Regions from separate parts of the Brevibacillus sp. IT-7CA2 genome, predicted to be linked through region 1. Evidence: riboswitches for the same ligand, from Rfam matches in the RefSeq annotation. Region 1 holds a riboswitch; each other region holds the start of a gene.
What was found. A riboswitch is a leader RNA that binds a small molecule or an ion and turns the genes downstream of it on or off. The one in region 1 is predicted to bind cobalamin.
Positions count from the first base shown of each region.

Region 2: it holds a riboswitch for cobalamin, as region 1 does, so the genes downstream of both, ACM6JA_RS04150 (ABC transporter substrate-binding protein) here and cobO (cob(I)yrinic acid a,c-diamide adenosyltransferase) in region 1, are expected to answer to the same signal.
Region 3: it holds a riboswitch for cobalamin, as region 1 does, so the genes downstream of both, nrdI (class Ib ribonucleoside-diphosphate reductase assembly flavoprotein NrdI) here and cobO (cob(I)yrinic acid a,c-diamide adenosyltransferase) in region 1, are expected to answer to the same signal.
Region 4: it holds a riboswitch for cobalamin, as region 1 does, so the genes downstream of both, ACM6JA_RS21630 (energy-coupling factor ABC transporter permease) here and cobO (cob(I)yrinic acid a,c-diamide adenosyltransferase) in region 1, are expected to answer to the same signal.

Region 1 is NZ_CATKQT010000033.1:201,751-209,847, forward strand. Features, by position in the region: gene ACM6JA_RS17610 (hypothetical protein) at 1-62, opposite strand, end outside; gene ACM6JA_RS17615 (TerD family protein) at 344-2,431, shown strand; gene ACM6JA_RS17620 (M15 family metallopeptidase) at 2,503-3,195, opposite strand; cobalamin riboswitch at 3,379-3,595, shown strand; gene ACM6JA_RS17625 (hypothetical protein) at 3,552-3,749, shown strand; gene cobO (cob(I)yrinic acid a,c-diamide adenosyltransferase) at 3,760-4,308, shown strand; gene cobD (threonine-phosphate decarboxylase CobD) at 4,305-5,420, shown strand; gene cobU (bifunctional adenosylcobinamide kinase/adenosylcobinamide-phosphate guanylyltransferase) at 5,417-5,956, shown strand; gene cobS (adenosylcobinamide-GDP ribazoletransferase) at 5,953-6,693, shown strand; gene ACM6JA_RS17650 (histidine phosphatase family protein) at 6,690-7,322, shown strand; gene cbiB (adenosylcobinamide-phosphate synthase CbiB) at 7,319-8,097, shown strand, end outside.
Region 2 is NZ_CATKQT010000006.1:72,520-80,616, forward strand. Features, by position in the region: gene ACM6JA_RS04120 (CocE/NonD family hydrolase) at 1-499, opposite strand, end outside; gene ACM6JA_RS04125 (dipeptidase) at 524-1,567, opposite strand; gene ACM6JA_RS04130 (helix-turn-helix transcriptional regulator) at 1,590-2,240, opposite strand; gene ACM6JA_RS04135 (RidA family protein) at 2,242-2,709, opposite strand; gene ACM6JA_RS04140 (heme ABC transporter ATP-binding protein) at 2,894-3,706, opposite strand; gene ACM6JA_RS04145 (FecCD family ABC transporter permease) at 3,703-4,716, opposite strand; gene ACM6JA_RS04150 (ABC transporter substrate-binding protein) at 4,786-5,775, opposite strand; cobalamin riboswitch at 5,973-6,173, opposite strand; gene ACM6JA_RS04155 (M24 family metallopeptidase) at 6,190-7,281, opposite strand; gene ACM6JA_RS04160 (alpha/beta fold hydrolase) at 7,406-8,097, shown strand, end outside.
Region 3 is NZ_CATKQT010000011.1:16,652-24,748, forward strand. Features, by position in the region: gene nrdF (class 1b ribonucleoside-diphosphate reductase subunit beta) at 32-982, opposite strand; gene nrdE (class 1b ribonucleoside-diphosphate reductase subunit alpha) at 1,038-3,122, opposite strand; gene nrdI (class Ib ribonucleoside-diphosphate reductase assembly flavoprotein NrdI) at 3,109-3,468, opposite strand; cobalamin riboswitch at 3,629-3,829, opposite strand; gene ACM6JA_RS06600 (alpha/beta hydrolase) at 3,998-4,819, shown strand; gene ACM6JA_RS06605 (ACT domain-containing protein) at 4,851-5,363, opposite strand; gene ACM6JA_RS06610 (hypothetical protein) at 5,403-5,732, opposite strand; gene mnmA (tRNA 2-thiouridine(34) synthase MnmA) at 5,754-6,866, opposite strand; gene tlp (small acid-soluble spore protein Tlp) at 7,006-7,224, opposite strand; gene ACM6JA_RS06625 (hypothetical protein) at 7,349-7,564, shown strand; gene ACM6JA_RS06630 (DUF952 domain-containing protein) at 7,568-7,918, opposite strand; gene ACM6JA_RS06635 (hypothetical protein) at 7,938-8,097, opposite strand, start outside.
Region 4 is NZ_CATKQT010000044.1:410,786-418,882, forward strand. Features, by position in the region: gene ACM6JA_RS21610 (Ger(x)C family spore germination protein) at 1-844, opposite strand, end outside; gene ACM6JA_RS21615 (spore germination protein) at 841-2,223, opposite strand; gene ACM6JA_RS21620 (GerAB/ArcD/ProY family transporter) at 2,213-3,313, opposite strand; gene ACM6JA_RS21625 (quinone-dependent dihydroorotate dehydrogenase) at 3,465-4,556, shown strand; cobalamin riboswitch at 4,689-4,883, shown strand; gene ACM6JA_RS21630 (energy-coupling factor ABC transporter permease) at 5,027-5,791, shown strand; gene ACM6JA_RS21635 (energy-coupling factor ABC transporter substrate-binding protein) at 5,788-6,072, shown strand; gene cbiQ (cobalt ECF transporter T component CbiQ) at 6,069-6,866, shown strand; gene ACM6JA_RS21645 (energy-coupling factor ABC transporter ATP-binding protein) at 6,863-7,711, shown strand; gene ACM6JA_RS21650 (hypothetical protein) at 7,767-7,931, shown strand.

The DNA.
Region 1 (8,097 bases):
AACCATTTCTCCCCTTGAAAGAAAGGGGGTGCTGTATGACTTTTCATAACAGATTGATTCATGAATCGAGTTCTCCCTCCTGTAAAGTTTTGGTACTCTGCTACTCACTTTACAGGGATGAAGAATACGGAATAACGGGCAGCGGAATGAAATCGAATTAGGTCCGGGGACGGATTTATGTCTCGTTCCTGGAGGGAAGCTTTACCATCAGGAAAAATTGAAGTAAGATGGTTAAAAATTACAAAAAGGAATAAAAAATCAGGCTATCGTACACCTTCCTTCTGAGCTAAAGGTTTGGTTCACCATTAGGGGTACTGCTTTCCTGACTTTTTTCGTGATGCCAATGAAAAATCAAATCTACCTTCGTCGGAAAAATAAAATCATCGTACATCAGGGGCAGCATGAACTGCCTACCTCTTATTTAGCTGCGGCTTTGCGCAATATTGAGAGCTTGGGCTATACCTTTTCACTGGATTTACTAGAAAGAATCCGGACGCTGTCGGAAGGAGAGTTTTTCGCGCTCTATTCGGACGTGGTAGCTGTGCTCAAGGTAAAGATCGGAGCATCCCGCCAGTACAAGCCGATGTATCCGAATTTTCCTAAGCAAGTCATGGAGGCTAGCGAGGGTGAGCTGTTTGTAAATGCGATCATTCATTATTTGACGTTGGACCTTCCTGTGCACGAAGTGAAAAAACGTTTGCCTTTGCTAAGAGAATCTCGACTGAAACTGATTCATTTGGGCACAGACGAAGAGCTGCTACAGGTAGGAATGAACTTGCTGCGCTCCAATAGCTCGCTTTCTGCAACTGACAGGGAAGACTTGGAGGGCTTGATTCAGACCTATGAAGGCATCGCAGAAGCTCTGCCAGCAGAGATTCCTCAAAAGGAAAACGTGGCGATCGCTGCTAGCCTGCTGCTCAAGTATGACAAGCTTCCTACTACTTTTTTTGCCCACTATTGCAAGACCGCGACAGATGTATTACGTCTGGCTGTGGCGCTGTCTGACGGGGATGTGAGCTTGGCAGAGCCTGCAAAATTTCGCAAGTTCAAACGCGGGGAGAGGAGGCTGCTCCTCCGCCTGCTGGAAGCCGGCTCGAATATCGTAGAAGACATGAATCGTTACAAAAACAGATGGATTCGTCTCGGGGAAATCTTGCATCCGTTTGAATATAAGGATCGCTATCCGAAAGCGGCAGAAGCATTCGATATTGTGCGCAACAATCACAAGATCGAGACGTTCAATAGCCAAGTAGAGCAGGCGCTGGTCCGTGCGGATGTGAATACGGCGATCAAGCTGCTTGAACAGCGTCCAGGGGAATTTGCCCGTCGTCTGGATCATTTATTGCGTTTGACGGAGCAGGGGAGTCCAGTCCTTTCTGCCTTCGAGAAAATTGCGGATGGTGTATCGACTCCAGTTCTTTTGCAAGTCATGAATCACTTCAACAAACGGGATAGCTACGGGGAATGGCGGACCTTTTTTCCGAAAGGGCAAGTGGCGAAAGTACAGGCAATCGAAAACCGAGTGCCAGGGCTGCAAGAGGACATCAGACAGAAGGCAGCGGATATTTGCCGGACATCCTTGTTGAACCGTTTTGGCCAATTGCCGTCGCTGGGTAACGTCTATATCGACCCGCGGCTGCAGGAGCATCTCGTTCCGTTTTCGATGCGATCCGCCAGCAAAGCACTACGCACGATTGCACGTGGCTCCCGGCTATCGATCCCGGATGGAGGAACGATTCGCTTTTTCCTGTGGTGGAGGGAAGGGATCGTTAACGATGTCCCTACAGGCAGAGTCGATATCGATTTGTCTGCCGTGCTCTATAATGAAGACTGGAAATACATGGAGCATATTTCCTATACCAATCTGCGTTCCGACAAGTATCAAGCGTGCCATAGCGGGGATATTGTGGAGGCTCCCAAAGGCGCGTGCGAATTCATCGACATCGACATGGATTCTGTCATCCGCTATGGCGGTCGATATGTCGTCATGAACCTGTATTCGTTTACGAGTCAGCCATATTGCGATTTGCCTGAATGCTTCGCTGGCTGGATGATTCGTTCGGCGCCACAGACAGGGGAAATTTTCGAGCCGCAGACGGTACAGGACAAGATTGACCTCGCCGCAAACACGCGGATTTGTATCCCGGTCATTCTGGATCTCGTGGAAAGAAAAGTGATTTGGACGGATATCGCCTTGAATTCCGATCCGCGGTTTGCCAACAATGTGGAGTCCAATGCCGGAGGGGTGGAGCTGATGGGAAGAGCGATCACCTCGTTGGTGAAGCCTACCCTGCATGAGTTGTTCATGCTTCATGCACAGGCGAGAGGGACGCTGACTGATCAAGCTGAGGAGGCAGATACGGTATTTTCCTTAGAGGAAGGAATTACGCCGTTTGATACGGAGATCATCATGGCAGATTTTATGCAGTGATTGTTTCATAAAGGAATAAGCAAGACCGTCAGGCAGAATGCACTGACGGTCTTTTTCATGGACGTTATTTCTTACATCGACAAAACCCCGCCATAGATCGGCTCCTGCTGCGTTTTTTGTCCCCAGGTGCGCGTCCCATACTCGAAATGCCACCATTCTTTCGGATAGTTGACGAATCCGGCGGCGGTCATCAAATGATAGAGCAGTCGGCGATTGTCTCGAATCTCGATGTCTTTTTGTGTAGGCTGTACGAGTTCTTCATAATGGCGAGTTGCAGCCCTTACACTGAAATCATCGAAGGCTGTCCCCATCTCCAACCAGCCATCAGGTCCTGCGATAGTCAGATCGACTGCGCCACCGGATAGGTGAGGGGACGGCTTGGAGAGGTCTGTTGTTGGATAAGCGACGAATTTGCTCAATTCATCGGTGAGCGCGGGTCCTTCCTGCCAGCCTTGTGAAAGCAAGGCTTCACGGAAACGTTCATACAAGGATGCCTGTACCTCGAACGAGCGCCAGCCGTCCAACACGACGAGCTTGTAGCCAACAGGCAGTTGCGCGACTGCTGTGGCGAGCTTGCGTGCTGCCCCTTCTCGCAAAAAGGCTTCTGGCTGTGTTCCGGCATAGCCCTCGTGGTAGTAGGCTGGATAGACTGTGATTTGTTCACAAAGGGAAGAGAGTGGGATCATCGGTTCGCCACATTCATTGATCGGCAGTGGGCTGGGGAGGACCATGTCTGGTATTTTTGGAATCGGAGGAAATAGCATGACTGCACACCACTTTCGATTGTTTTGCCAATAGGGTAACGAAAAACGTCAAGTAAGTAAATGATAATTATCTCGAATTTTCTGCCAATTGACACCTGCGACGAATCGGCAGCTTTTGCTTGAATCCTCGGTAGCTTTTGCTATTATTAAAGCAAGTGCTTGTCAACGAAACGAATGACATTTACATATGGAAGAGAAACAGGTCCTTGTTTTTGCGAAACCGATTCGCAGGAGCAAGGTTAAAAGGGAAGTTTGGTGAAAAGCCAACGCGGTCCCGCCACTGTAAGAGAGTAGCTGTTCTTCAAGGCACCATGCCATCCACTGCCCATCCGGGAGCGGGAAGGAGAAGAAGAGCGATGATCCTCGAGCCAGGAGACCTGCCTGTTTTTATGTTTACACTGATTTCCTTCGGGTCAAAGGAAGAGGTGAGGATTGTTGCTTTCAGCTATCCGCGCTTTGTTTTTCCTTACGTACTGGGGGAAACAGAGCGCTTTTTTTGTTGGCTTCGGAAAGTATTTGGAGGAAACAGCGGAGTTAAATACGTCACTTTTTGAGGTGGTCACGATGGAGAAAAACGATAAGAAGAGGGGCTTGACCCTCGTTTACACAGGAGACGGCAAAGGAAAAACGACGGCAGCAGTCGGATTGGCTGTGCGGGCGACAGGGCGCGGAAAAAAGGTGCTGATGGTTCAATTCATCAAGTCGCCGGAGCGTACTTACGGAGAAAAGATTGTTTTCGATAAATTGGGCATTGAAATTGTGCAAAAGGGCGTTGGCTTCACATGGACGAAGACACCGGAGGAGCATCGTCAGGCATTGAAAGAAGCTTGGGCGTTTGCGAGCGAAAAGCTCTCTTCCGGAGCGTACGATGTCGTCATTCTGGATGAGCTGAATAATGCATTGGCGATTGACCGCTTCCCGATTGACGATGTGTTGCCATTGTCCGATGTCTTGGAAGCGATTCAAAACAGGCCAAATCATATCCACCTCGTGATTACGGGACGGGCAGCAAAGCAGGAGATTTTGGACATCGCAGATTTGGTGACAGAGATGAAGCCAATCAAGCATTACTACGATGAAGGGATTCCAGCTGTGCTGGGGGTAGAGTTTTGACAAGCGCAGGTGTAATAGAAACGTACGGTCATGGTGGAGACTTGCTGAGCGCAGCGCAGCGTTTTGGTCGAGAGCCAGGGCAGTTTCTGGATTACAGTGCCAATATTAATCCGCTGGGGATGCCAGCAAGCGTTCGTGAGATGCTGCTGGCTTCGTTAGCTGCTGTAGCGCATTACCCAGACCCTGGACATCGTGTGTTTCGTCATGCACTGGCAAAACGGCTGCAAGTGCCGGAGGAATGGTTGCTGCCTGCCAATGGTGCAGCAGAGGCAATGGCATTGGCCATTCTCGGTCTTTCGCCGCAAACGGTTGGTGTGGTATATCCTTGCTTTTCGGAATACGCGCAACTTTCCGAGCAGTATGGTGCCCATGTCATTGGCTGCTTCGGGAAGGAGGCGAACGGGTACAAGCCCGATCCTGTAGAGCTGCACACTCTTTTTACGCAGTCTGATCTCGTATTTGTCGGGTCGCCAAACAATCCGACCGGAATCCTGTATCAACCGGATGAGCTGCGTCAAATGGCGGAATGGACGAAAGAGACCAATACGTGGCTCATCGTGGATGAGGCTTTTCTCGATTTTGTGGAGGAAGAGCGGCAGTATACATTGGCAACGCAACTGGAGCGCTTTCCCCGTGTGATTTTGATGCGTTCGATGACGAAAATGTACGCGATCCCGGGATTGCGCCTGGGTTATGCGATTGCGCATCCAGATGTCATTGCGAAGATGCGCCAGAAGCAAGTGAGCTGGAGCGTGAATGCACTAGCCCTTTTAGCTGGAGAACTGTGCTTGCAGGAGCAGGCATACGAGGAACAGACGCGCAGGCTCATAAAAGCAGAACGTGCGTATTTGACTGATTGCATCCGTAGTGAGTTGGGCTGGCAGGTATGGCCGGGGGAGGCAAACTTTTTGTTGCTGCGATCGCCAGAAGGATTGCCAGCTGAACAATTGCAGGCACGGCTCGGCAAAAAAGGCGTTCTGATCCGCAACTGTGCGATGTATCCCGGTTTGACGGCACATGATGTGAGAATCGCAGTGCGTGGACGAGAGGAAAATGAACGACTTCTGGCAGCGCTTCGCGAGGTCCATGCGGAAGGAAGTGAACAGCGATGAGCTTGGTGCTGGTAACAGGCGGTGTCCGTTCAGGAAAAAGCCGCTACGCGGAAGAGCTTGCGATGACGTTGAGCAGTCGAGTCCTGTACGTGGCGACAGGCAAGGCCTGGGATGATGAAATGAAGCAGAGAATCGAGCTGCATCAGGCACGTCGTCCGTTGGAATGGGGCTGTGTGGAGGTAGGAGAGCGCTTAACCGATTACCAAGCATTTAGTGAGCAGTATGATGTGGTGTTGATCGATTGTCTGTCCACCTGGGTGAGTAATCGGTTGATGAGCGTGGATGAGTCGGAATGGAGAAGTCCTTCACACACGCAAGCCCTGTTGCAGGAGGCAGAGGCATGGCTGTTCCTCGTTCAGAATTCCCCGCAAAGAGTCATTGCTGTTACAAGCGAGGTCGGATTGGGCGGTGTAGCCTTGAGTCGTTTGGGCAGATGGTTCGCGGATGTGCTGGGCGATGTCAATCAGAGAAGTGCGCGACAAGCGGACGCCGTCTACGCGGTTTTGTCAGGGATACCGTGGAGGATCAAAGGATGAATGCATTTTTACACGCGATCTCGTTTTTTACGCGTATTCCGGTTCCGTGGCTTCGTCCTTCAGAGGATGCGTGGAGAAAAAGCGTCAACTGGTATCCCGCAGTTGGTTTGATCATCGGTTTACTGCTATGGGGTGTACATCAGGCAGGCCTGCTGTTGTTTAGTCCTTGGATCGCGGCTATTTTGACGTTGGTCGCATGGGTCTACGTGACTGGTGGTCTTCATATGGATGGGTGGATGGACCTCGCGGACGGTCTTGGCAGCAGCAGACCGAGAGAGCAAATACTGGCGATTATGAAGGACAGCCGCGTAGGTGCGATGGGCGTTCTTGCTGCGATTATGCTGTTGCTGATCAAGGCGGGTGCAGTCGTAGAGCTAGCACATCCGGGATGGGGCAGCTTTTTGATCGTAGCACCAGTGGCAGCGAGGACACATGTGCTTTTGTCGATCAAGCTCTGGCCCTATCTTTCGGCAGACAAAGGGATTGGAAAAGGCATCAGTGCTGGGCTTTCCGTTTCCTCTATCATCGTGAGCTACATCATCGTGTTTGCCGCAGGTTGGTATCTTGGGGGCTTGCAGGTCATCACAGCCACTTTCCTGTCGCTATTGTTCGCTCTACTGTTTTCACGCTCGGTTGCAAAAAAGCTAGGCGGTTTAAATGGAGACTGCTACGGGGCTGTTATCGAAAGCAGTGAAGCGGTCGTTCTGCTGGTGTTAGTCGGGAGCTGGTGGTTATGAAGCTAGTTTGGATACGCCACGGGGAGACAGACAGCAATCGTGAGCATCGATATTTGGGGCATAGCGATATTCCTTTGAATGAACGCGGTTATCTGCACGCGAGTGAGTTGGCCAAGGAATTACCAGTGCTCATTGGGGGACCTGCTGCGATTTACTCGAGCGACCTGCTCAGATGCATGCAGACTGCCGAACCACTCGCAGCTGCTTTGGGGCTAACGGTAATTCCGGAGCCAGCATTGAGAGAGCTGTCTTTTGGTGAGTGGGAGCTGATGACCTACGACGAGCTGATGGTGTCGGACTCTGTGCGAGCTACGAGGTGGTACGACGATCCTTTTCGAAATCGACCTCCACAAGGGGAGAGCTTGGAAGAGCTGGGGATGCGCGTGGATCGTTGGCTACGGTCCTTGTTGGAGAGAGCGGACAAGGAGGAGGCATCCGATCCAGTCGTCATCGTCACACATGGCGGCGTGATTCGCTGGTTCCAGGCCGCGTGGCTCGAAAACAATCCTGACCGATATTGGCAGGTCGATGGCGTTAAGCATGGGGAGGCTCTGGTAGCGGAATGCTTGGATGCGCAAGGGCAGAGTTGGATGCGACAACCCCTGAAGAGTAAGAGAGGGACAACATGACAGAAGTATGGATATTATGCGCGGCCTACTTGATTGATCGGGTGGTAGGAGACCCCAGGAGCCTGCCACATCCAGTGATCATCATGGGCTGGTGGATTACACGATTGGAACGGGTCATACGTTTTCTCGTCAAAAAGGAGTCGCATTTGAGGCTAGCAGGAGTCCTGTTCCCGCTCGTGATCGTTGGCGGCAGCTACGCTGTTGTTTGGCTGCTCCTGTGGGGAGCGACGTTCATCCATCCAGTGCTTGCCTGGATCTTGGGTGCCTGGTTGATTTCCACGACGATTGCAACAAAAGGCTTGGCCGATGCCGGGATGGAGATTGCCCGTCATCTCGTGGCTGGGGATATGGAAGCGGCGAGACGCTCCTTGTCCATGGTAGTCGGACGCGATACAGAGCGGCTAGATGAACCGGAAGTATGTCGGGGAGCAGTGGAAACCGTGGCGGAAAACATCGTCGATGCGATCGTCTCCCCGCTGATTTACGCAGCGATTGGGGGAGCGCCGTTGGCAATGGCGTACCGTGCCGCCAACACCCTCGACTCCATGGTTGGCTATAAAAACGAGCAGTATATGAATCTCGGCTGGGCATCTGCCCGCTTTGACGATGTACTGAACTACATACCCGCCCGTTTGACAGCTTTGTTGCTCGTTGCCGCAAGCTGGCTGCAGCGATTGGATGGGAAGCAGTGCTGGGCAATGATCAGAAGAGATGCGCATTTGCATCCGAGTCCAAACAGCGGTTTGCCGGAAGCCGGAGTCGCTGGCGCATTAGG
Region 2 (8,097 bases), on a different contig from region 1:
CGTAGTTAACTTCGGACAACTGAGGGTCCTGCCACATCGTGAGCGGCGTCAAATCCTCCCACCCTGTTTTAGCCAATACAACGCTATCGCCACGACCTGTCAGCACAAAAGCGATGACTTCGTTCTCACAAATGATCAAGTCAATCGGCTGCGCTGCTTCGCGCACCGCCCATATCCACGCTTGCTTTTGCCCTGCGGGACCTGTTCCTTCGATGGATAGGTGGCGTTGGTAGTGCCCTCCGCTTTCCGGAAACACGACTTGTTCGCTCTCCCAGTCGATTTGCTCCCATTCGAGCAGCTTTTGTGCCAGGGTGAGGAGAGGCAACTCGTAGGCTGCTTCCCCTTCAGCCAGTTGTGCAAACAGACCTTCAGCCGCACCACCCGTATCCCAACCTGTGCCCAGATGCCAAACTTCCCCATCCTCAAAGCGTATATCAGCTACCTTGATGCCAGATTGATAATAGCCAAATGAAGCTTGTTTGTGCCCAGTCTGTGCCATCCGTCATTCCTCCTGTTATCTGATCTACTTCCAGACTTCCTGATACACTCTGAGGAAATTACCACCCAAGATTCCTTCGATCTCTGCATCCGCGTACCCGCGCTTCATCAGCTCACGCGTAATTTCCGGAAGTGACGCATGGCCTTTCACTACATCAAATGGCATTTCTTTGGTTTTGGCAATCTTGTCCAAGGGCAAATATTTCGTCAAATCATCGCACAGGTCTAAGCCAATACCGATGTGCCTTGCACCGACAAGCTTTTTCATATAGTCAACATGATCAATCAGTCTCTCGATAGTTGCGTCAGCGCTGTTAGTGGCTGTGAACATGCTAAACGCATTCAGCCCGACAAGCCCATCCTTTTCCGCAATCGCTTTGATCTGCTCATCTGTCAAATTGCGCATCGTCGGCACGACTGTTCGGCTGTTGGAATGAGAGGCAATCACTGGCTTTTCAGCGATTTCCATCACGTCCCAGAACCCTTCGTCATTCAAATGGCTCACATCGATGACGATGCCCAGCTTTTCCGCTTCCTCGATGAGACGAACACCGAAATCGGTGATGCCCCCTTTTTTCCCTTCGCGCACCGGTGCAAAAAAGCTGCCATCTCCAACGAAGTTGCGCCGACTCCAAACCAGCCCCATCATCCGTACTCCGAGCTCATAAAAGACACGCAAGAGACTCAAGTCGTTATGTAGCGGCTCTGCCCCTTCCAACGACAGGATGAACGATACTTTTTGCTCTACTCTTGCCCGTTGCAAATCATCCAGATTTTTGGCGATGACGATGTGCTCGGGAGACTCTACCGCCTCTGCGTGCAGAGCGCTGATCTGGTTGAGCGCCTTTCGCAGACTCATCTCTGGTACAAACGCATCCTCTACGAACACGGCTGCCACGATGGAATGCACGCCACCCTTCTGGAACCGTGGCAAATACTCCGTCTCGATCATTTTGGTTCGACCGTATCCACGCTGAATCTCCACATCCATCAGCAGATCAAAATGCCCATCTAGAACGTGAACACCGTCATGAAATTTGCGCGCCTGTTCTCTCGTTACTTCCGTCATACGGGTCATCTCCCATCTTGTTCTATGGATTTTTCTTATCGAGATAGTTGTAAACCGTGAATTTGGATATATCCAACAAATCCGCGACGTATTGCACGGCTCCTTTGATCAAAAAGAGACCCATTTCATCCAACTGGTGGATAAATTGAATTTTCTCTTCTTTTTGCATCAGGGCGATTGGTTTGCCTGTCCGTTTCAGGCAGTCCTCTATCATTTGCTCCATTAAAGTCCCGACAGTCGGAGCGAAGCTCTCTTCCGCTTTTTCTGCCTCACGATTGTCTTGGATCACCATCATCGATTCGATGAATGATTGCGCCATTGCGAGATGAGTGATATCAAGATTGATGCACAGACTGCCAATGACTTCTCCTTGTTCATCCTTGATGTAAATGGAGCTCGATTTGATCTGTTTACCTTTGATGGTATCGTTGCGGTAGTTGAGGTCAAAAGCTTCTTCACTGACCTTCGCCGTACGTAAAGCTTGCAGTGCCAGATTCGTTACCGGTGAACCGATCTGCCTGCCACTGACATGGCCGTTGGAAATGGCAATGATCGATGAGGAAATATCGCCTGTCAGATCATGTAATACCACTTCACAATGCTCGCCAAATGTACGTGCCAGTCCCTCTACTACCGGAATGTAGCTTGCTAATATCGGATGTACGTTTTTCATCTTACCCCTCGTTCACTTCCACAATCATCTCAATTTCGATTGGGTTGTTAAACGGAAGAACAGATGTCCCAGCTGCTGCTCTCGCATGCTTGCCCACTTCACCAAAAATTTCGATGAGAAAATCAGAAGCTCCATTAATCACCCGCGGCTGCTCGTAGAAATCAGGGGCGCTGCTGACGAGTGCGAACAGCTTAACAATTCGTGTGATTCGATCCAAATCACCAATCTCGCTTTTCAAAATTGCTAGCAGATTAAGAGCCGTGACCTTTGCAGCCTCATAGCCCTGCTCGATCGTCACATCCTCTCCCAACCTGCCCAGATACATCGGGCTCCCATTTACGTAGCACCCCGCACCAGATGTATAAATGACATTGCCAGTCTGTACACATGACACATAATTCGCCATGGTTGGAGGAACTGGCGGCAACTCAAACCCTAACTCTTTTAATCGTTGTTCCACTTTGGACATAAGGCCATCACCTCATCATCATTTTCATTCCTTTCTTTAAACATACTATTCTGTAAATTCATCTTCAACAATTTTTTGTATGATAAAAAATTTATTTGAAAACCATAAGCCGTCCGCTTAACAAAAAAGGACGCCGACTAGGCATCCCCTCGTATGAAAATCAAAGATAAGCAACTTGACCCTATCAGTTGGCCCCACTCATTACCTTCTGGATAGATGGCTTCACACGGATCGCTTCCGAGTAGAAATACACATGTTTTTTGCCTGTAATAGGATGCGTCGTCACTTCTGTCTCTACTCCGAAAACATCCCGTATCAGATTGGGTGTCAAGACTTCCTCTGGCGTCCCCGATGTAACGATTTCCCCTTCACAGATTACGTACAGCCGATCACAGTACATTGCAGCGATATTGAGATCATGCAACGAGGACAAGACCGTAATCCCAAGATTTTTGACCAGATCCATCACCTGCAACTGATATCGAACATCCAAATGATTCGTCGGTTCATCAAGGACAAGAAACTGGGCTTGCTGCACCAAAGCTCTGGCAATCAGCACCCGCTGCTTCTCCCCACCCGATAGACTGAAAAAACTGCGATCAGCGTATGTATGCATCCCTACCCGCTGTAGTGCTTCTTCACAAATTTGAACGTCTTCTGCGTTATCGGACTGAAATAGTCGCTTATGCGGGGCACGTCCCATATTCACGATTTCGGTTACCGAAAAATCGAATTCAACAGAGGTCTCCTGCCGTACTGCCGCCATTCGCTGAGCGTTTTGACGCGAGGTTAACTTATACACGTCATCGCCATTAAGCGAGATCCATCCCGAACGTGGCTTCAATACACGATAAATGCTTTTTAGCAACGTGGACTTCCCGCTGCCATTCGGCCCGATCAGCCCCACAAACTCTCCGGAGCGTACCTCTAGACTGACGTTTCGAAGGATTCCCTTTTTTTCCAGCTCGACCGATATATTCTCAACCAACAAATTCATCGTCCGCTACCTCCAAAGGAATAAGAACTCCGCAACATCAACCAGATAAAGAATGGACCTCCACACAGCGCTGTCAAAATACCAATCGGCAGCTCTTCCGGTGCAAATGCGAGCCTGGCGACTACATCAACCCAGATGAGAAATATCGCGCCAAATAAAGCGCTGACAGGAAGAACACGTCTGTGATCTGATCCGACCATCACACGGACGATGTGGGGCATCATTAATCCAACAAAACCGATTGATCCCGCGATGGACACGATCACCCCCGTGAGAAGTGCGGTGATCACGAGGAGAAGCTTGCGGAATTGTACCGTATTAACCCCCAATGTCCCAGCTGACTCCTCGCCCATCAGCATCGCATTGAGCGAGCGGTATTGGGCCATTAAAATGATGAGACAGATGACGACAATCAATGTAGGGATCGTCAGGTACTCCCATTTCCCGCCTGCCAAACTACCACTTAACCAAAACAGGACCGTCCCAATTCCATGCTCATTCGGCGCTGAAAAAACAAGGAGACTGGTAATGGCCGACAAGATCGCAGATATCGCAATTCCAGCCATAAGCAGGCGTACCGTCGAGTTTTGTCCTCCAATACGGGATAGCGTAAAAATAAGAATGATTGACACAAGGGAGCCTGTAAAAGCGCCAAAAGATAGCGCATACTGCCCATACATGCTGAATGCTCCGAATATAATCACCGAGGTAGCTCCAACCGAAGCACCTGAAGATACTCCTAACACATACGGGTCAGCCAGGGAGTTGCGAACCAACGACTGGATCGCTACTCCCACGACAGACAGACCTGCGCCGACGATCGCCCCCAAAAGTACACGCGGAAAGCGAATATCCCAAATAATCGTTTGCTCCCCTTTGGACCAATCCGCCTCAATCCACTGGGTCAACATCGGAATTTTTGATAAGGCGATTTTCCATACCGTTGTCGGCTTAATCTCCACTGATCCCAAGGTAACTGCGAACGTAATGGAGAGGAAGAGTCCGACCAGTAGAGTAATGATGATATAAGGTAACTTGATCTGTTGCAGTGCTATTCCCTCCCTTAAAAGGGGCGTACTCTATTTGAATTTATCCGGGTAGAGTCCTTCCGCCAAAATTTTCAGCGCAATCGGTGCTCGAACGCCTTCAGAAGCCGCAGACAATGGCAATACCATTAGTCGTTGATTTTTAATCGCCGGGATATCCGCCAGTTCTTTTTTGGACAAAAGGAAATTACGTTTTTGCTCAACGGTTCTATCACCGTAGTCTACGATAATAATCACGTCTGGATTGCGACTCACTACTTGTTCCCAACTAACCTCTGCCCAACCCTTTTGAATGTCATCAAAAATGTTCTTACCGCCAGCAGTCTTGATTAAGGACGTCATGTAGTTGTTAGCTGCTGTGAATGGTTTATCTTCCCCGTTGTCGTACACGAACACGTTAAGTGGCTCGTCCACCTTGCCAATTTTACTAAGCGTTTGGTCCATTTCACTCTTCATTTTATTGATCAAATCATTGGCTTTGTCTTCCACACGGAAAATGCGTCCAATATTCGTAATGTCTGCAAACACATCGTCGATTGTCGGGCCAGGCATGCTAGATGACGCTTGCAGGTAAGATTTGATGCCGAGCTTTTCCAAATCCTGCATCGATCCTACACCTTTTTCTCCGAATCCACTTTTCCATCCGGCGTACACGAAGTCTGGGTTCGCTGCCATCAACACTTCTTTGGTTGGATACTTATCAGACAGTACCGGAATCTTGTCGTAATCTGCTTTTAACTCTGGAAGGATTTCATCGTCTAGGTAAGCGGTTCCGACCATTTTATCAGCAAGGCCCAATGTCAGCATGATTTCGGTGACGTGCTGGTTCAATGTCACGGCACGCTCAGGTGCTGTTGGATAAGTCATTTCGATACCATTATTGGTTAGTGTTACTGGCTTGCCTTCTGCTGCTGGAGCAGCTGTTTGTTCTGTTTTGGCTGGAGCTTGTGTTGTCGTAGTGGAGCCGCATGCCGAAACCAAAAGCATGGCAGCTGTCATGATACCGAAAGCTAGTCCTTTCATTACTGTATGTGATTTGTTTGCCTTAAACACCTGAAATCCCCTTTTCTGTATGTATATGATGGGTTGAACGAAATCCTCCACAAAAAAAGCACCCCCATTTCAATCGGGAGGTGCATGACAAACGTAGATGTAGCTATAAGCAGGCACAAAGTGCCCTTTCATAGACTGCTTCCACATCTGCCCCATCCTCGTGGGTCGATTGTAAATGATCGCATGGCAGGTCTCCTGGCTTACGGATCAACACACCCAGCTACCTTCCCATTTTTCGTCTCGCAAAAAACAGTGGCTATACGCTAGGCGCTCCTCGTTACAGTGGCGGGACCGCGCCGGTTTCTCACCGGACTTCCCTTTTAAGCTGACGGCATATGCCATCCAGCACCATTCGATACGTATTCAATTTTTATGATTTATTCATTAGTTGATAGAAGTCAGTTTTTTCGGGAACTGCGTGAGAATTTCAACGCCCGTTTCCGTAACCAATACATCGTCTTCAATCCGCACTCCGCCTACACCTGGCAGATAGATGCCTGGCTCGATCGTAAAGACCATCCCTGGACGAAGCACTTCTTGGTTCTGACTGTGAACAGACGGATATTCATGTACATCCATCCCAAGTCCATGCCCCAGACGGTGCATGAAGTATTCTCCGTAGCCTTTTGCAGTGATGACATCGCGAGCGGTTTTATCCAAATGCGCAAAGGTCACACCCGGACGAATCTCAGCAATTGCCGCTTCGTTGGCAGCCAATACCGTCTCGTAAATTTCTTGTAGCTGGGCACTGATCTCGCCTACAGCAAAGGTACGGGTAATATCGGATACATATCCGTTCGCTGCTACCCCGATATCAAACAAAAGCAAGTCGCCTTCTTGAACCTGGCGCGTTCCTGGTTTCCCGTGTGGCAGTGCTGACTTCTCCCCTGCCAATACCATGGATGTAAAGGATGGACCTTCCGCACCCAAGCGCTTCATCTGGAATTCCAGCTCAGCGACGATTTCCGTCTCGGTTATGCCTGTCTTGACTTTTTTCAGGGTCTCCCGCAAGGAATCCTCGACCAACTGAACAGCATGCTTCAGACGATCCACTTCATCCGCGGATTTGATCAAACGCATTTCACGCAGTGGCTCTTCCACGTCCACATAGCTCGACGCCAGAACAACTTGTCCAAGTGCTTCATAGCGCTCGACAGTCATATGACTTTTCTCAATACCGAGCTTCGTCAAGTTCGCTGGCAATACTTGCTTGAGGATTTCATACGGGTTTTGGATATCCGTATGTGTATGGATATCTTGAACGAACGAAGCCTCTGCCGCTGCCTCACGATCAAGAGCAGGTACAATTAAAGAAGGTTTTCCCTCAGCAGGAATAACGAGACCCATAAAACGTTCATGCGGGTCTGTAAAAAATCCGGTCAAATAGTAGACGTGCTTGGGAGAGGTAATCAACACCGCGTTCAGCTCTTGCTCTGTCAAAAACGTGTGGAGCTTCGAAATGCGCTCTTGAAACAACTTCTTCACCCTGCTTTCACCAATTATTCTATTGCGAGAATACCACTTCCCCATCAAAAAAAGAAGACTTCAATTGAAAAATCTACTTCGTATCGGACAACCTAAGGGTGGGGTGAAAACGAAAATGGAACAAATACTCGTTCATCAGGATGGCAAGCAGTTTGCTTTTCACATATCGGGAAAAGGCAAGCCGTTATTGTGTATCCATGCGCCATGCATCGGCTCTCTCAATTTTGTTTATCAGCAAACACTCGCAGATACATATCAGCTCATTGTCCCTGATTTGCCCGGACACGGCGACAGTTCACCGATGGAGAAGCCCTTTTCCATTGGGGAGCTGGCAGAACAGCTCCATAAGCTGATCCCGTCACTCGGCATTGAACGTCCCTTTATTTTGGGGTACTCCCAAGGTGCTTCTATCGCCCTTGAATACTGTCTTCGCTATCCTGATCATGCACAAGGCGGTATACTCGTGAGCGGTTTTTCCGAAGTGAATGACCTGTATTTACATGGACGATTTTGGATGGGGCAGGCGTTGTCGATGCTTTACGGAGTTCCTCTTCTTGCCCGTTCGATTGCTTCCTCACATGTCAATGACCCAGAAATGCGTGAAAAATGGACGGCGCACGCCTCCAAAACAGATCCTACTAGCCTGAAATACCTTTACGCTGCCGGACATCGTTATCGATGTACGGAACGTCTGGGCAACATCCAGCTTCCGATTTTACTTGCCTATGGCGAACAAGATCAACGGATGCACCATTATGCGCAGATGCTTACCATGAAATTGCCAAAAGCAAAACTCGAGATGATCCC
Region 3 (8,097 bases), on a different contig from region 1:
TACAGTAACACAGAATCCATTTTTTGTCATACTAAAATGTAAAATCATCATCGGTCAACGGCTCTACGTTTAGCGTGCGGACATAACCATTTCCTTTTTTCGAGAAGAAGTCATGCTGCTTCGTCTGCGTGCGAATGCCATTCAGCACGATCGGGTTCACTTCTTCCTCCGGGAATAGCGGGTCCAGCCCCAGATTCATCAAAGCCTTGTTCGCGTTATAGCGCACGTACACATGAACCTCTTCAGCCAATCCGATTTCCGTATACAACGAAGTCGTATAGGCCTCTTCATTTTCTTGCAGCTCATGCAAAAGGGCATACAGCTCCTCTTTTGCTGCGGTCTGCTCGACCACACTTAGGCCTTGATAGACTTCTTGCGCGAGAACGCCGACATAGAGTCCGTGGATGCTCTCGTCGCGAACAATCAGATCGATAATTTCCCCGCTGCTTGTCATCTTGCCTTGACCCGCTAAATAGAGCGGATAGAAGAAGCCGCTGTAAAACAGATAGCTTTCCAGGAAGACGGACGCTACCATCGCCATGTACAAGTCTTTCGGTTTCTCAATTTCTTGATAGCGTTTCGAGATGAGGGCCGCTTTCTTTTGCAGATGTGGATTGTTTTCTACCCACGAAAAAATACCGTCAATCTCTTCAGTCGATGCCAGCGTTGTAAAAATACTGCTGTACGATTTGGCATGGATTTGCTCCATCATGCCCATGAAGGCGAGAACCGCTTTTCTTTGCAGTCCATCGACATGCTCCATGATCTTCGGCATCCCTACTCCACCCTGAACCGTATCCAGCAAGGTGAGACCGCCCAATACTTTTTTATATGTGTCGCGTTCAGTCGCACTGAGCTCCATCCAGGACATCTTGTCATCTGACAGTGGAATCTCATCATCCGTCCAGAACTGCATGATGTTTTGATTCCAAAACGTCATCGTAAAATCGTCGTCCGGCCTGTTCCAATTGACTGCTTTCATATGGCGTTCCTCTTCTCTTTTTGCTTGATGCTTTTCCATTTATAAATCGAGTTCACTAAACAGCGCAGCTAATGCACTCTTCTACAGTCAAATGCTTCGTACGCGTATAGTAGAGTGACTTCAGACCTTTTTTCGCTGCGTAAATGTAATAGCGAGCCAGTTCTCTGGTTGAAATATTGCTGTTCACGTGCAGCACAGTCGAAATTCCTTGGTCGATGTGCTCTTGAATTTCGGCAATCAGATCAATCACTTTGAATTGATCGATCACATACGCCGATTTGTAGTAAAAATAGTTTTCCTGCGACAAGTACGGCATTGGGTAATACGTCGTCGAGTTGGCATATGTTCTCGTTTCGATATGCTCAACGATTGGCATCACGCTAGAAGTCGCATTCTGAATGTAGGAAATGCTCTGTGTCGGTGCAATCGCCAAACGGTACGCATGGTAAACGCCATGCTTTTGCACCTTTTGCTGTAGTTTTGCCCAATCCTCTGGCGTCGGAATGTGCATTCCTTCAAAGAGAAGCTTTGCTTTTTCCGTCCGCGGGCTGTAATCGTTCGTCAAGTACTTGTTAAAATAAGTCCCTTTTGCATATTCCGATTGTTCAAAGCCCAAGAAGGTATTGCCTGTTTCCTTGGCGATTTCCATGCTTTTTTCCAAGGAGTAGAAGTTCATCATCATGAAAAACGTACGAGCGAAATCCTTGGCTTCTTCACTTTCGTAAGCGATTCTGTTCTTTGCCAGATAACCGTTCAGGTTCATCGCACCGAGCCCTACTGAGTGCAGCTCACGGTTTGCCTTTTGAACGCCTGGAGCGTTTTCTACACGCGTCATGTCACTCACGGCTGTAATGGCTTCGATTCCTTCGTGGACGGATTCACGGATCATTTTGCGCTCCATCACGTTGACGATATTGAGCGATGCCAGATTGCAGCTAATATCGCGACGGATGATATCCATCTCTCCGTAATTACTAATCGTCGAAGTCTCCTGCAGCTGGAAGATTTCCGTGCACAGGTTGGACATTTTCACTGAACCAAGATCTTTCAGTGCATGGTTGTTGTTCGCATTCGTTTTGTTCATGATGTACGGATAGCCCGATTCCATTTGAATCATCGCGATTTTGGTCAACATCTCGCGTGCGCTCATGACGGTCTTTTTCTTGATGCGATCGTTTGCCAAGAGCTCCTCGTACATGTCATCGAGGTCCATATCATCCAGATGCACGCCATATTCTTTGTACACGGAGTACGGAGCAAACACAGTCAATGGCTTGTTTTCTTCAGCCAGCTTGTAGAACACGTTTGGTACGATCAGGCCGATGGACAACGTTTTGATGCGTGCTTTTTCATCCGCATTAATCTTTTTGCAATCGAGAAACTCGTTGATATCCCAGCCGAAGATGTTGTAGTACGCTGCACCTGAGCCTTTGCGTTGCCCCATTTGATCCGCGTAGGAAAACGCATCTTCCAACAGCTTGAGAACTGGCATGACACCTTTTGCTGCGCCCTCGACGCCTTTGATCGGCTCTCCTCGTCCACGGAGCTTGGACAAGTTCACGGCCACACCGCCGCCAATTTTAGATAGCTGCATACATGTTCCCAAAATAAAGTTGATGGAGTTCAGTGAATCATCCATTTCAAGCAAGAAGCAGGAGACCATTTCTCCACGGCGGCTTTTGCCTGCGTTCAGGAAGGTTGGTGTCGCTGGTTGCAAGCGTTGATCCATCATGGATACTGTTAAACGCTTGGCGAGCTCAAAGTCACCTTGTCCAAGGGACAGTGCCACAACGGCCACCCGGTCTGGATACTGCTCTAAGTACATCGATTTATCGTTCGTTTTCAAGGCGTAATCTTTATAAAATTTGGAGATAGCCATGTACGAAGCAAATTGAAAATCAGCGTCATAGGCCAAACGGTAAACTTCATCGACCTGCTCAACAGTGTATGTTTCATAGACGTTTTCATAGAAGTCATTCTCGATCAAATAGTCCATGCGTTCTTTGACACTGCCAAAAGTCATCGTATTGGACTGCACTTCTTCCATGAAGACCGCAACCGCTTCCCGATCCTTTTCCAGTTGATAAAATCCGTCGTTGCCACGCTGCATCAGTTCGTTGTTCAATTCAATATGCCGCAATTGCTGCCACCCCACTCGTAAATTGTTCCACGTCACGGCCGGTACCGGACAGTTCAAATTTAGATATCACCGGAACGCCATATTGGCCCGCGATCGTATCCGCGCTTTTGGCAAAGCTGGTTCCCCAGTTGCGGTTGCCGCTGGCGGATACTCCGCGCAGATTGACATGATTTCGCTTCAGGAACGTCTCCACCTTCTCCGGCACTTGTCCGAAGCCCGTCGTGTATGTTATCAAAATGAACGGCTCGTCCAGCACCATATCTTGATTAATTTCCACATGTGGCAAATTAATTTTGTTGACGAATCTTCGGACGTTTCCTGTTTTTGAATCATAAGCGATTAGCATGTCCCTCATCCTATCCTGCTATTTTTACTCTGTATGTATGATATTTAGCCAAAGTAAAAGCGCATCCGACGTTTACATGCCGAATGCGCGTGATGACTTCCATCTAGCAATTCGCCAATGCGAATTGCGCGCTCGAACACTTCCCTATCTCCCGTAGGTTAAACAGTGCAAGCGGTTAGGCAGGTCTCCTGGCTTTTGGATCATCGCTCCATTTTCACCTTCCCGATCGTTCATGATCAGTGGCATTCTTTCGCAAATGGAACTCTCTCATTACAGTGGCGGGACCGCGTCGGATTCTCACCGACTTCCCTATTAAGTCTACCAAATCTGGCTGGTAAACACCTCACCGCATCAATATGTAGTTGGTAAAACTTACTTTACCTCAATATATCGTAGGAGTCAAGCTCAGTATGCGCTCTTTTCGAAAACTAACTATTCTCCTTTTTCGGCTATTGCCAATCTCTGGTTCTCGTTCATATAATAGATTTTGTGTGTTGGTTAGCCTTGGAGAGATTGGAGAGTAGCCCTCATGAAAAGCACCGACTATCAACCTGTCGTCATTCCTCGATCTTACAGTAAAATCATGACTTATCAAGAGCGGGACTATCACATTTTCGTAAGTATACCTGCCGATCCCCCTCCGGAATCAGGCTTTCCCGTCATATATTTGCTAGATGGCAACTCTGTTTTTGCAACCATGACCGAAGCGATACGAATACAATCACGCAGTCCTGAACGAACTGGCGTGTATCCTGCTATCGTCGTCGGGATTGGGTATCCAACGGACGGTCCGTACCATCCTGCCCGTTTCTTTGATTACACGTATGAAGTTCCTGTCTCGGAGCTTCCTGGCAACCCAAAAGGAGCTGACTGGCCTCAGATGGGGGGAGCGGAGCAGTTCCTCACCTTTTTGGAGGAGGAGCTCAAGCCTAGCATCGAAAACGACTTCCCCATCGATCGGACGCAGCAAGCGATTTTTGGGCATTCGTTAGGTGGCTTGTTTGTCTTGCATGTACTTTTGTCGAGACCACACGCTTTTCAGCGTTATATCGCTGGCAGTCCCTCGATCCACTGGAATGAGAGCGTACTGCTTGCGAAGGAGAGTCAATTGCCGGGCCTGCTGACAGATGAGCTCGACGTCCATGCTCTTCTCACCATCGGAGAGTTGGAAAACGATGGGCGATTCTTGGTCAAAGAAAAATCTCTGGCGATGATCGAACGATTGTCCTCCATAGGCAAAGGTCAGATCAAGGCTTCCTTTAAAGAATTTGCTGACGAAAATCATTCGTCCGTCTTGCCAGTCTTAATTAACCAAGGACTCAAATTCGCTACGAAAAAAACTGCCCGCTAAAAACGGGCAGTTTTTGTTTATCATGACTCGCTTACTGTAGAGATATCACTTTGGTGATTTGGGGTAGCTCTTCGATGGCAGATACAATCGTCGGTGTAATCTCTTCATCGGTCACAGAGATAAGCAGGGCATTCTTCCCTTTTTGCTCGCGCGATACATTCAATTTGGAAACATTGATTTGATGTTCGGCCAGTTTTCGTGAGACATCATAAATCACGCCTGGATAATCGATATGGCGAACCAACAATCCATGTGCCCCCGGAGGTATGCGACACGCGCAGTAATTGATTTCACTGATGTACACTTCTCTCCAATCTTGCGCGAAGGTGTACTTGTTCGCTCCTACACGCAAAACCGCCAAATGATTCGCATATTCGCCGGAGCTGTTTTGGACAGCAACCTTCGTCCCGAGTCCTTCCACTAACAGCGTTGCGATTCCCTCTTTATTTTCATGAGCAAGAATACTTAATTGTGCACCCGCTAATTCTGGCTCGAGTCTTCGAATCAGTTCAGCCAGCTCACGCAGTCCAGCATGTTGGGTCATGTGATGCCTTCACTCTCCCAGTCAGGTTTATCCTTGTTTTTACGGCAGAATCCATGCTTCCGGCTCTTTCTTGATGGAGGATTCGTTATCAGCACGATACCAAGCCGTCAACGTTTGCCCCTCTTTCGTATAGTAGATTCGGTAGATGGTATTGCCTTTTCCGCTGTTAGTAAAAGGACTTTCCTCCAGCGGAACCGCTGTCACTCCACCTGCGGTAACAACCCCACCGTTCTCCTTGATGACGTTTTGGATCGTCGCCATATGCTCTTTACCCAAGGAGGCCATCCCGAAATAAGAGATGATCGCCAAGAGAACCGCTCCCGCCAAAAACGAAACGATAATCACTTTTGATTTTTTCGTAGCATCCACCGAGTGCTTCCCCCGTCTATCTTAGTTCTCTTTATCGACTAAGCGTACCTTGTCAATCGTACCGCCACCCAAGCATACTTCCCCATCGTAGAAGACGACAGCCTGACCGGGTGTCACTGCTTTTTGCGGCTGATCAAATACAACTTCTACGGTACCATCCTCCAGCAGGTGAACGGTTACTCCCTGATCTGGCTGGCGATAACGGAATTTCGCTGTACAAGTAAACGTTTCAGAAGGAGTCTTATCACTCACCCAGCTCACGTTGGTCGCCAAGAGGCTCTTCGAGTACAGACGGATATGATCAGAGCCTTCACCAACGATCAGGACATTCCGCTCCAGATCTTTGTCTACAACAAACCAAGGCTGTCCGCTCGTGCCATGACCTCCGCCTATTCCTAAGCCTTGTCGTTGACCCAATGTATAGTACATCAGTCCGTCGTGCGTACCGATGACCGCTCCATCTACGGTCTCGATATTTCCTGGTCTGGCAGGCAAATAGTTTTGCAGGAAGTCGCGGAAGTTACGCTCCCCAATAAAGCAGATCCCTGTACTGTCCTTCTTTTTCGCTGTATAGAGCCCTGCTTTCTCTGCGATCTCCCTTACTTGAGGTTTCGGGAGATGACCAATCGGGAACATCGTTTTGGATAGCTGTTCTTGGCCCAATACATTCAAGAAGTAAGTCTGGTCCTTGTTGTTGTCAGCACCACGAATCAGCTTGTACTCGCCGTCGATGTATTTGACCTGCGCGTAATGGCCAGTTGCAATATAATCTGCCCCTAGATCCATGACCTTGGCGAGAAGCTCACCGAACTTGATTTCACGGTTGCACATGACATCCGGATTCGGTGTACGTCCCCGTTTATATTCATCCAAAAAATACTGGAATACCTTGTCCATGTATTCTCTTTCAAAGTTTACCGTGTAATATGGAATGCCGATCTGTTCACAGACGCGCCGGACATCCTGGAAGTCTTCTTCCGCCGTGCAGTGGCCGAATTCATCGGTATCATCCCAGTTTTTCATGAAGATGCCGATGACGTCATATCCCTGTTGCTTAAGCAGGTAAGCCGTCACGGAGGAGTCGACTCCGCCGGACATGCCGACAACGACGCGTGTATCTTCTGGTCGCTTCATAAGTCTTTCTCCTCTTTTTCAATTTGTACCCTTACAGATTACCATGTTTCGCAAAACAAATCATGTTTTGTTGCACTTTTGCCTGATAGAATGAAAAAACGCCTGACGCGTAGTTGGCGCCAGACGTTTGGTAGCAAGGTTAAGCCTGCGAAGATTCATCCTTGATTTCCGCGCGATATCCCTCGATGCTTTCTTCACGACGCTGATTTTTTGCTTCGAGGGTTGCTTTTTCCTCAGCAGAAATCTCCCCAGCATGAGCCGTCAGGTAATCTTCGGACTCACGAATGTTCTCTTCCGTATTGGAAATCATCTGTTGAAGCTTTTCTGCGTTGTCAGAACGGTCATCCGGCTTCGCCATAATCGATACGCCTCCTACAAAGGGTTATATTCAACACCTTTACCATTGTGCGCCAATCATGGTTTCTTTATGTACCCGTGTTATAATAGAAGAAACGGATTAAATAATAAAGAGGGTTTCAACTATGGCTTCCTTAGATTTGTTGGAAAGAAAGCTGCTTCGGATCATATCTGATATAGATCCCGTCCGCCTGAAACGACAATGGGTGAAGGGGCAAAAGGCACCTGAATCCGAAGTGGAACAGCGCATGCGAATCGATCTTCTCTTGCGCAGACTCGACAAGCTACCTGAGGCCAAGCGTCAAGAAGTGCTTGCGCTACTCAAATGGTTTAACTGGTAGAGATTAGCGGATGGACGTTCCCAGACGCCACTGGCCGTCTATCCGATTCATTTGCTTCCTATCTACAATCGCATCTTGATTCAACGGTCCATAGATGTGCGGATACAGCAATCCATCCTTCGCAGCCTCGTATTTGACTTCCGAAGTCGTTTTTGCTTCATCGACAACGAGTACATACAACTCCTCATCAAACTGTGCGTAGACGCGGTTTGCTACCTTTTCAAGCAGTTCGTCCCCTTTTGTTGCGTGAATGAAGCCTTCCTGCTCGTAATCGCGCGGTAAGTAGTGATCCTTGTCCATCCACTTTTCCCAGTATGTTTTTGGTACCATGCAGTAAATGATAGAGTCTCGCATATTTCTCCTCCGAATTCGATTATTTTTTTGGCATTGCTTTGTTCAGGTGACGCATAGCTTTATCATAGAACATCTGGTCCACTCGCCCCTGATCGTATCGCCATTGAATGAAGTTACGCAGAGAGTGCAAATCCACCCAGGCATCCTTCGCTTGCGGATTGTGTTCAGGTACCTCTCCC
Region 4 (8,097 bases), on a different contig from region 1:
GAGGATGGTCCCCGGTGGTTATCGGAGTGATGTCCAATTTGACGTGCTCGATGCGCATTGTTGCTTTGGGAATGTTGTTTTGTCTCACAATGAGGCCAGCAAATTTCGTGTCACTATTCATCCATCGAATCCCCATTAAATCACGATTGGGGAAGTAACGCTGCCAATTTCCACGATGTATGGCATGTATGCCATCGATGGAGAGACGAGAAATATAACGGTTATTTTCTTTCCACGAACGCTCGTACAGCGTGATGTTTGGCAATAACACGGTGTTTGACGGCTCCCAAAAGTTCGAGATAAACCGAAAAAATTGGATCGGCTCGATAAACGAACGCTGCTCGTAAACATCCTTTGGCTGATGCAAGAGAGAGTCCAATGGAGAAAATCCGACCAAAGAATGAGAGCTTAATACTTTGTCAATCGGCTCCCGCGTTCCGAATACCCATTTGGTGTAACGAATCAAACCGTATCGATTCATAATATCATGGGAGGTAGTAACGCCCTTTTGCAAGAGACGCTCATGAAATACGAGGGAGGATACAAAGCCTAGAAACACGGGTACCTGTGCGTTTTTTTGCAGGTTATCAAAGGCAGACTGAAGCGTTTTCCCTTTTCCGATCGAAATGGTCGCAGGTGGTGCTTGAAGGGTGGTTGATGACTCCTGCTTGGCGACGGTAGACAGATCGGTGGATTGGGCGTATAAAACATACTCATTGTTGACGTAATCAATGCCAATTGCAGATAAGTAGCGAAGGTCCTGAATCGATTTCTGGTCCCAGCAGCCGCTAAGAAGAGTCGTTGCCAACAGCAGCATAGCAGAAGCAATCCGCATGTACTTCATTTATGATCGCCACCCTTAGCCGATCTCGTCCGAAAGAAGCTGGTCATGGACTTGAACAAGACAATGAACAGTGTGGACAAGGAGTTGGATGAACCCATCAAAATATACGATCTGCCAAAGGAGGTCAAGGTAGACAAGTAGTATACGATGGCAATCATCCCGAGGATAAAGCCATACATGCCGATGGTTGCGGAAAGGAAGAAAACAGCGAAACGAGCCACGGTAACGGCTCCGCTTAATGCCTGGTTGACCAGTGTGAAGGAGGCAACGACTGTAAGGGAGCCGATAAAAAGCATCGAGGGCGATGTCAGTCCTGCACGAATGGAAGCATCCCCGATAATCAGTGCTCCGACTAATGCCAGTGTCTGCCCGACGTTTTTGGGCAAGCGGGCGCCTGCCTCACGCAGAAATTCAAAGATAAACAAGATGATAAATAGCTCCATTGGCGCGGAAAATGGCAGCCCTTTTCGGCCTTGTGTAACGGTAGCGAGCAATTGAAAAGGATATTGCTCAACATTATAGGCGGACAGTGCAATCCAGAAGCCAGGCAGAAAGATCGCGATCCAAAATCCCCCAAGGCGCAGCATGCGTTCCAACCATACATAGGTAACAGGGTACTGATCGTCTTCAGGAGATTTGATTAGTTGGAGTAAGGTTACAGGCGCCACGAGTGCCAAGGGTGAGCCGTCTACCAATACGACGACCTTACCTTGTAGCAGCATGTAAATGGCATAGTCAGGACGACCCGTATAATCAACTAATGGAAACAACGAATGAGTGTTATCACTAAGCAATCTTTCCAGGATCGCGCTATTCAAGATTTTTTTTGATTTACAATTGAGGAGCCTCTCACGCATCATCTCCACGAGATCCGAAGATACCCCATCTGTGATATACATCATCGCAACCCTTGTACGCGAGCGCGTTCCGAGAATAAAAGGCTCGTAGGCCAAGGTAATCGTTCGCATACGCTTGCGAATGAGAGCCACGTTCGTGGAGAGATCCTCGACGAAGCCGTCGCGGGGACCTTTGATCGATATTTCTGTATTGGCTTCCTCAGGGTTACGCTCCGGTCGATTGGAGATATCCCAGGCGAATGGCGGGGAGTTTCCAATGAAAATCAGTAAATCTCCTGCAAACAGTCGCTCAATCCACAACTCTGGGTTCGTGAAGAGCGGGAAAAGAGGCAGAGAACGCAAATCACCAATAGCCAGGAATCGCTCCAATTGCGGCAATGCCGTATCTTGTAGTTGACGAACGTCTGCAAGTCCTTCGCAATAAAGCATCAATACAGGCTGGTCCTCGGATGTGACCGTGCGCAAAAAAACGACGTCCGCACAATGCGCGAGTTTTTCCCGCAGTTCCTCTTCAAGGGTCATAAGGGGCCCCCTCCTGTCTGGATGGTTTGCGCAGGGATATCAGGATGAGCGCGAGTGAGACAACAACCATGATGACGAAGTAAAGTGGGTAGTATACACGCGATAAGAAGGCTACGAATTGCATGTCGCTGTAAGGGAGGCTGGTGAAGGCGATCATGCTTCCGCCGAAAAACAGCATCATGAATTTGCGTTGCTTTCGGGTTCGTATCGTGATCAAATCTCCTAAAAGAATCAGGCAAAGCGTTATTCGAATAAAAGCACCAGAAAGCCACTGAAAAATCGAGAAAAACTCCATGTTCTCGATGTCCTTTCCGATCGTGAGTAGCCGCCATTGTTCAAATGCAGGAAAACGTTGACGAGAGGACTCCACAGGTCCAAATTCTGCAATTGCCCCTGTCAGTGGGCTGAGTGTCAACAGCAGCGTGATACCGAGCATGACAAAAAAGTGTACGAGTCGAAACGGCTTTCGTACGTGATGCTGGAGCAACAGGAGCAGAAACAGCTCGGTGAAACCGCCGCCAACGTAAAGCATCCCATGTAGCAGCGGACGAAAACCGTTCTGGAAAAGCGGGAGCAAAAGACTATAATCCTTTTTGGGAATATTGCCAAAAGCAACGAAAAATCCGAGCAACACGACTATGGGGAGCAAGACGCCTGCTGTGATTCCAACGGAGGTCATACCTCCAATAGAAGCGAGTACACATAGCCCTATCAAGGCTAAAGCGGTCACCCACTCGGGTGTTCGAGGCAAGTAGTTTACGGTTGTCCAAGTTTGCGTATCGATCAGATTCGTTAGCGCCATTAGATACAGGCAAATCATGATTGGAACGAGCAAGAGATTGCTGACGATTTTTCCTGACCGTTGTGAAATCCATTCATACAAAGACTGTTGATCCAAACTTCGATTAATCACAAACAGCAGATACGCCCAGAAGGAAAAGGGGATACCAGCAAGCAACACGCTCAACCAAGCATCTCTTCCGGCTTTACTCAATAAGAGGGGGATGACGGTTACGTGGTTCGTAATGCCGATCGTCAGCATCATCACCATAATGGCTTGACCAATCCCGATTTTTCCGTCCACTTTCATGAAAGACTTATCCCCCTGTGCGTGGTGGTGCTGTTAGGATTTGCCTGCTTGCTTGGAAATATGTATCAGGTATAAAGGTTACATCCGTCCGAAAAAGTATGGTATTCTACTATGAGGTAAAAAGGTAGAAACAGAGTAAGGAGTGCAGCCGATGTATCAGCTCATAAGAAATTATCTGTTCCAGCAAGATGCGGAAGAGATTCATGAAAAGACAATTGGTGCCTTAAGGCTGGTGGAGGATTCTGCTCCAGGCAAAAGCATCCTGAAGATGATCTATCAGGTAAAAGACCAGCGGTTGGAGAATAAGCTGTGGGGAATGACGTTTCCGAATCCAGTCGGGCTTGCAGCCGGTTTTGATAAAAATGCAGAAGTCTATCATGCGTTGGGTGCTCTTGGTTTTGGGTTTGTGGAAATCGGGACGTTGACGCCGCAGGGGCAGCCAGGCAATCCGAAGCCGCGTTTGTTCCGATTGCCGGAACATCAAGCTGTCATTAACCGGATGGGCTTCAACAATCACGGTGCGTATTTGGCTTCCCAGCATTTGGTCGGTTACGCATACTCAGATGTTCCGATTGGGATTAACATTGGGAAAAACAAAGTAACGCCGAATGAAGAGGCGGCCATCGACTATAACAAATGTATGGACATGCTCTATGCATACGGTCACTATTTCGTCATTAACATCAGCTCTCCGAATACCCCGAATCTGCGTGACTTGCAGGAAACAGAGAGCTTGCGTCATTTGGTGCGTGCAGTAAGGGAAAAGGCGACCGAAATGGAAGCGCGTTCCATCAAGAAAAAACCGATATTGCTGAAAGTAGCACCAGACATGTCGGATGAGCACATGCGCGATGTTGTTCACGCTGCTGTTGAAGAAGGCATTTCCGGAATTATCGCTACCAATACGACACTGTCACGCGAGGCGGTTTCCGGACATCGATTTGCCGAGGAAGCTGGTGGCTTGAGCGGAAGACCTCTTACGGAGCGTTCCACTGCTTGGGTGAAGGAGATTTATCAAGAAGTAGGAGACAAGGTACCAATCATCGGTGTCGGAGGCATTTATAACGGCGAAGACGCCTACGCGAAAATCCGAGCAGGAGCCAGTCTCGTTCAGGTGTATACGGGGATGATTTATCAGGGCCCAGGTATCGCCAAACAAATTAACAAAAAGCTGCTCAAGCTCATGCAGCGCGATGGTTTTAAACATATTAGTGAAGTAATTGGCGTAGACGCAAAAGAATAGATAGAACAAGTACGCATAGGTCGATGGCTCCGTTTGTAGTGGGTCATCGACTTATGCGTTTTTGCTTATATTCTTCCGATTTATGTAGTGATCCGGTATAATGATGTGGACAAACATGAATTGTCTGTCAATTTCATATTGTCGGCGTTAGGTGCCTTTATGTGACGCATAAAGGGTAACAGGGAATCGGGTGAAAGTCCCGAGCGGTCCCGCCACTGTAACCAGGGAGCTCTCTTTGAGAAGGAAACCACTCATTTTTGTATGGGGAAGGACAAAGAGCGCATGGATCTGGAAGCCAGGAGACCTACCTAGTAGCCACACCCACAGAACCTTCGCGGAAAGGAGCGGTGAATACGAGGCAATGAGGCTGTATAGTCAGTCTGTTGTTTTGTGTGCACATCTCGTCCATTGATGGATGGGATTTTTTTGTTTGTAGGCAAAGAACGAAAGTCAGTGAAGGAGGAATGAACATGAATCGATCTCGTCTCGTATCAACTTGTCTGATGATCGCTGGCTTTGTCCTGTATTTTTTGCTCAATGAACCAGAGACAGGACATGCGATGCACATCATGGAAGGGTATTTGCCATTATCCTGGGCCTTATTTTGGTGGGCTGTCTTCTTGCCATTTTTTATTCTTGGGATTCGCTCGATTAACAAGATTGTCAAAGAACATCCCGAAATGAAGCTCCTTATTGGCGTTGCTGGAGCGTTTGCGTTTGTTTTATCTGCATTGAAAATCCCTTCGGTTACAGGCAGCAGCTCTCACCCGACTGGAACGGGGCTTGGCGCCATTATGTTTGGGCCTTTTGCGATGTCTGTGTTAGGGAGCATGGTGCTCTTGTTTCAAGCCTTGCTTTTGGCACATGGAGGTTTGACTACACTAGGGGCAAATGCTGTATCCATGGCTGTAGTAGGACCACTAGTGGCATTCGGAATCTATCGGATGATCATGAAGGTCAACGGAAGCCAACGTCTGGCTGTTTTTGCGGCGGCTGCTTTGGCTGACCTCGCTACCTATGTGGTGACTTCGATTCAACTGGCACTCGCATTTCCAGCTGAATCTGGTGGAGTGTTGGCCTCGTTTGCCAAATTTGCAGGAATTTTTGCATTCACGCAAGTACCGCTCGCAATCAGTGAAGGTCTGTTGACCGTCCTTGTTTGGAACTGGTTGTTATCTTACAACGCAAAAGAGCTTACACAGCTTCGTTTGCTCAAACGGGAGGAATCGCTGTGAAAAAAGGATGGAACTGGCTTTTACTCTCGGGGGTAATCGTACTCGCGATTGTCCCGCTGTTGCTGGTGCAGGATTCGGAATTTGGCGGCGCAGACGGCGTGGCAGAGGAAGCGATCAAGGAAATTGCTCCGAATTACGAGCCGTGGTTTCAACCGCTGATAGAACCACCAGGGGGAGAGACGGAGAGTCTATTGTTTGCGGTACAGGCGGCGTTGGGAGCGGGAGTGGTTGGCTACGCTGTAGGCTTGTACAAAGGTCGTTTGGATAAACGGAAAAAATGAACGGGCTGCAACTAGATTCTCTCTCTTATCAAAACAGGCTGAAACGTCTGCCGCCAGCTCATAAGCTATTGCTGGCGAGTGCATTGTTACTACTCGTCTTGGTGGGACATGTATGGATGCAGATGGCCGTCGTTGTTTGGATGACGGTATGGGTAGTGGTGTATGCCCGGATTCCTGTCCGTATCTATGGTGTCTTTATGATCGTGTCGCTCTCGTTTTTCGTGGCGGGGCTCCCTGCCCTATTGGTAGAAGGGGCGAGAGCAGGAGAAGTACACGTCCAGGTCGCGGCAGCATGGGAGTTGGGTTCGTATGTGCTCTATGTGCCTACGTCATCATTTAGTAAAGTTTGGGTTTTATTTTGGCGTACCATGGCGAGCTTATCTTGCTTTGCCTTCATTTTGTTTACCGTGCCGTTTGCTGAAATCTTGCAGGTGCTTCGCCGGCTTCGTATGCCTGTCCTTGTGACTGACTTATTAATGATCATGTATCGGTTTATTTTTGTGTTGGTAACGATTTCTCATCAGCTATGGATTGCCCAACGTTCTCGCGGAGGTCATCGCGGCTTCCGCGCGACACTTCGGGATACAGGGGTTCTCGTTGCGCAATTGTTTGTCAGAGCAATGCGCAAATACGAAGCTTTGCACAAAGGAATGGCGGCTAGAGGCTTCGGGGAGAGCATGCAGGTGCTCTCGTTTCATACACATGCTCGCTCGCGCCGCTATGAGTGGGAATCAATAGCAGGCTGTATGCTGCTGGTACTGCTTGAGTGGTGGACAGGAGGTTGGTGGTTATGACATCACGGTTGTTGGAGTTCATCGATTTGCAGTACACGTATCCGGGAGGGCGGGGCCCCGTCCTGTCAGGGCTGTCCTTATGGATTCCAGAGGGGAAAAAATGTGTCCTTTTGGGACGAAATGGCTGTGGGAAGTCGACCTTGTTCTTGCATGGAAACGGGATCATCGAGCCACAGCAGGGACAGGTGCTGTGGAAGGGGAAACCGCTGGTCTACAAACGAGCCGCACTGCAAGAGATGACACAAAAGGTAGGCTTGGTCTTTCAAGATCCCGAGCATCAGCTGATCGCAAGCACGGTCGCGGAAGATATATCCTACGGTTTATGCAATCAGAAGCTGCCTGAGGACGTAATCCGGGCAAAGGTAGAAAAGGTGCTGGATGCATTCGGATTGAGAGAACTGGCAGAAGCTCCGATTCATCATTTGAGCCTGGGACAAAAACGGCGTCTGGCACTCGCGGGGGTCATGGTCATGGAGCCTGAGCTTTTGCTGTTGGACGAGCCTACTGCGTATCTGGATCGCTATCAGACAAAAAATTTGTTGCGGGAGCTCGATGCCATTCACCGGCAAGGAACGACTGTTTTGATGGCGACACATGATATGGATATTGCCTTTGAATGGGCAGAATGGATTTGCATCATGGATGAAGGCAGGCTTGTGTTCGCGGGAGATCCGCAGGAGGCATTGGAAAATAGAACTATGCTGGAGAGTCTTCATCTGGGTATGCCGTTGCTCGTTGATGTGTGGGAGGCCCTGCCTGAACAGTGGAAGCGGGAACTTGGCGGTAATATTCCACGTTCGGTCGACGAGCTGCGAAAAATGCTCAGTGTTCAGCGGGTTTGGTGAATGGAGTGGGCGCTTTCGGGTAAGCTAACCCCAAAAAGCCATGGAGGTACACAGTATGGAACAAGACTCTGTCACTAGCACATCGGTCCCGAATCATCAGGAAAAAGGAATCTCTCGTCATGTAAAGGATGAACTGATGTATCAAGTATTGGAGAAAGAGATGACTACCGTCGAGCAGGAAAAGAAGATAAAAGATGATTATTTAAAAGGAAAGGCGTAAATTTGCGCCAAAAAGCCCTTTTCGCCACATAAGGCATGAAGGGCTTTTTTGCATGGAATGGTCTAAGTAATATTTACGGTAGAGCAAATCTTGACCGCGGGTAAGAAGATTTGTGCGAATTTTGTAGGGATATGTCCATTCATCACGAATAACGTAAAGAAGGCAC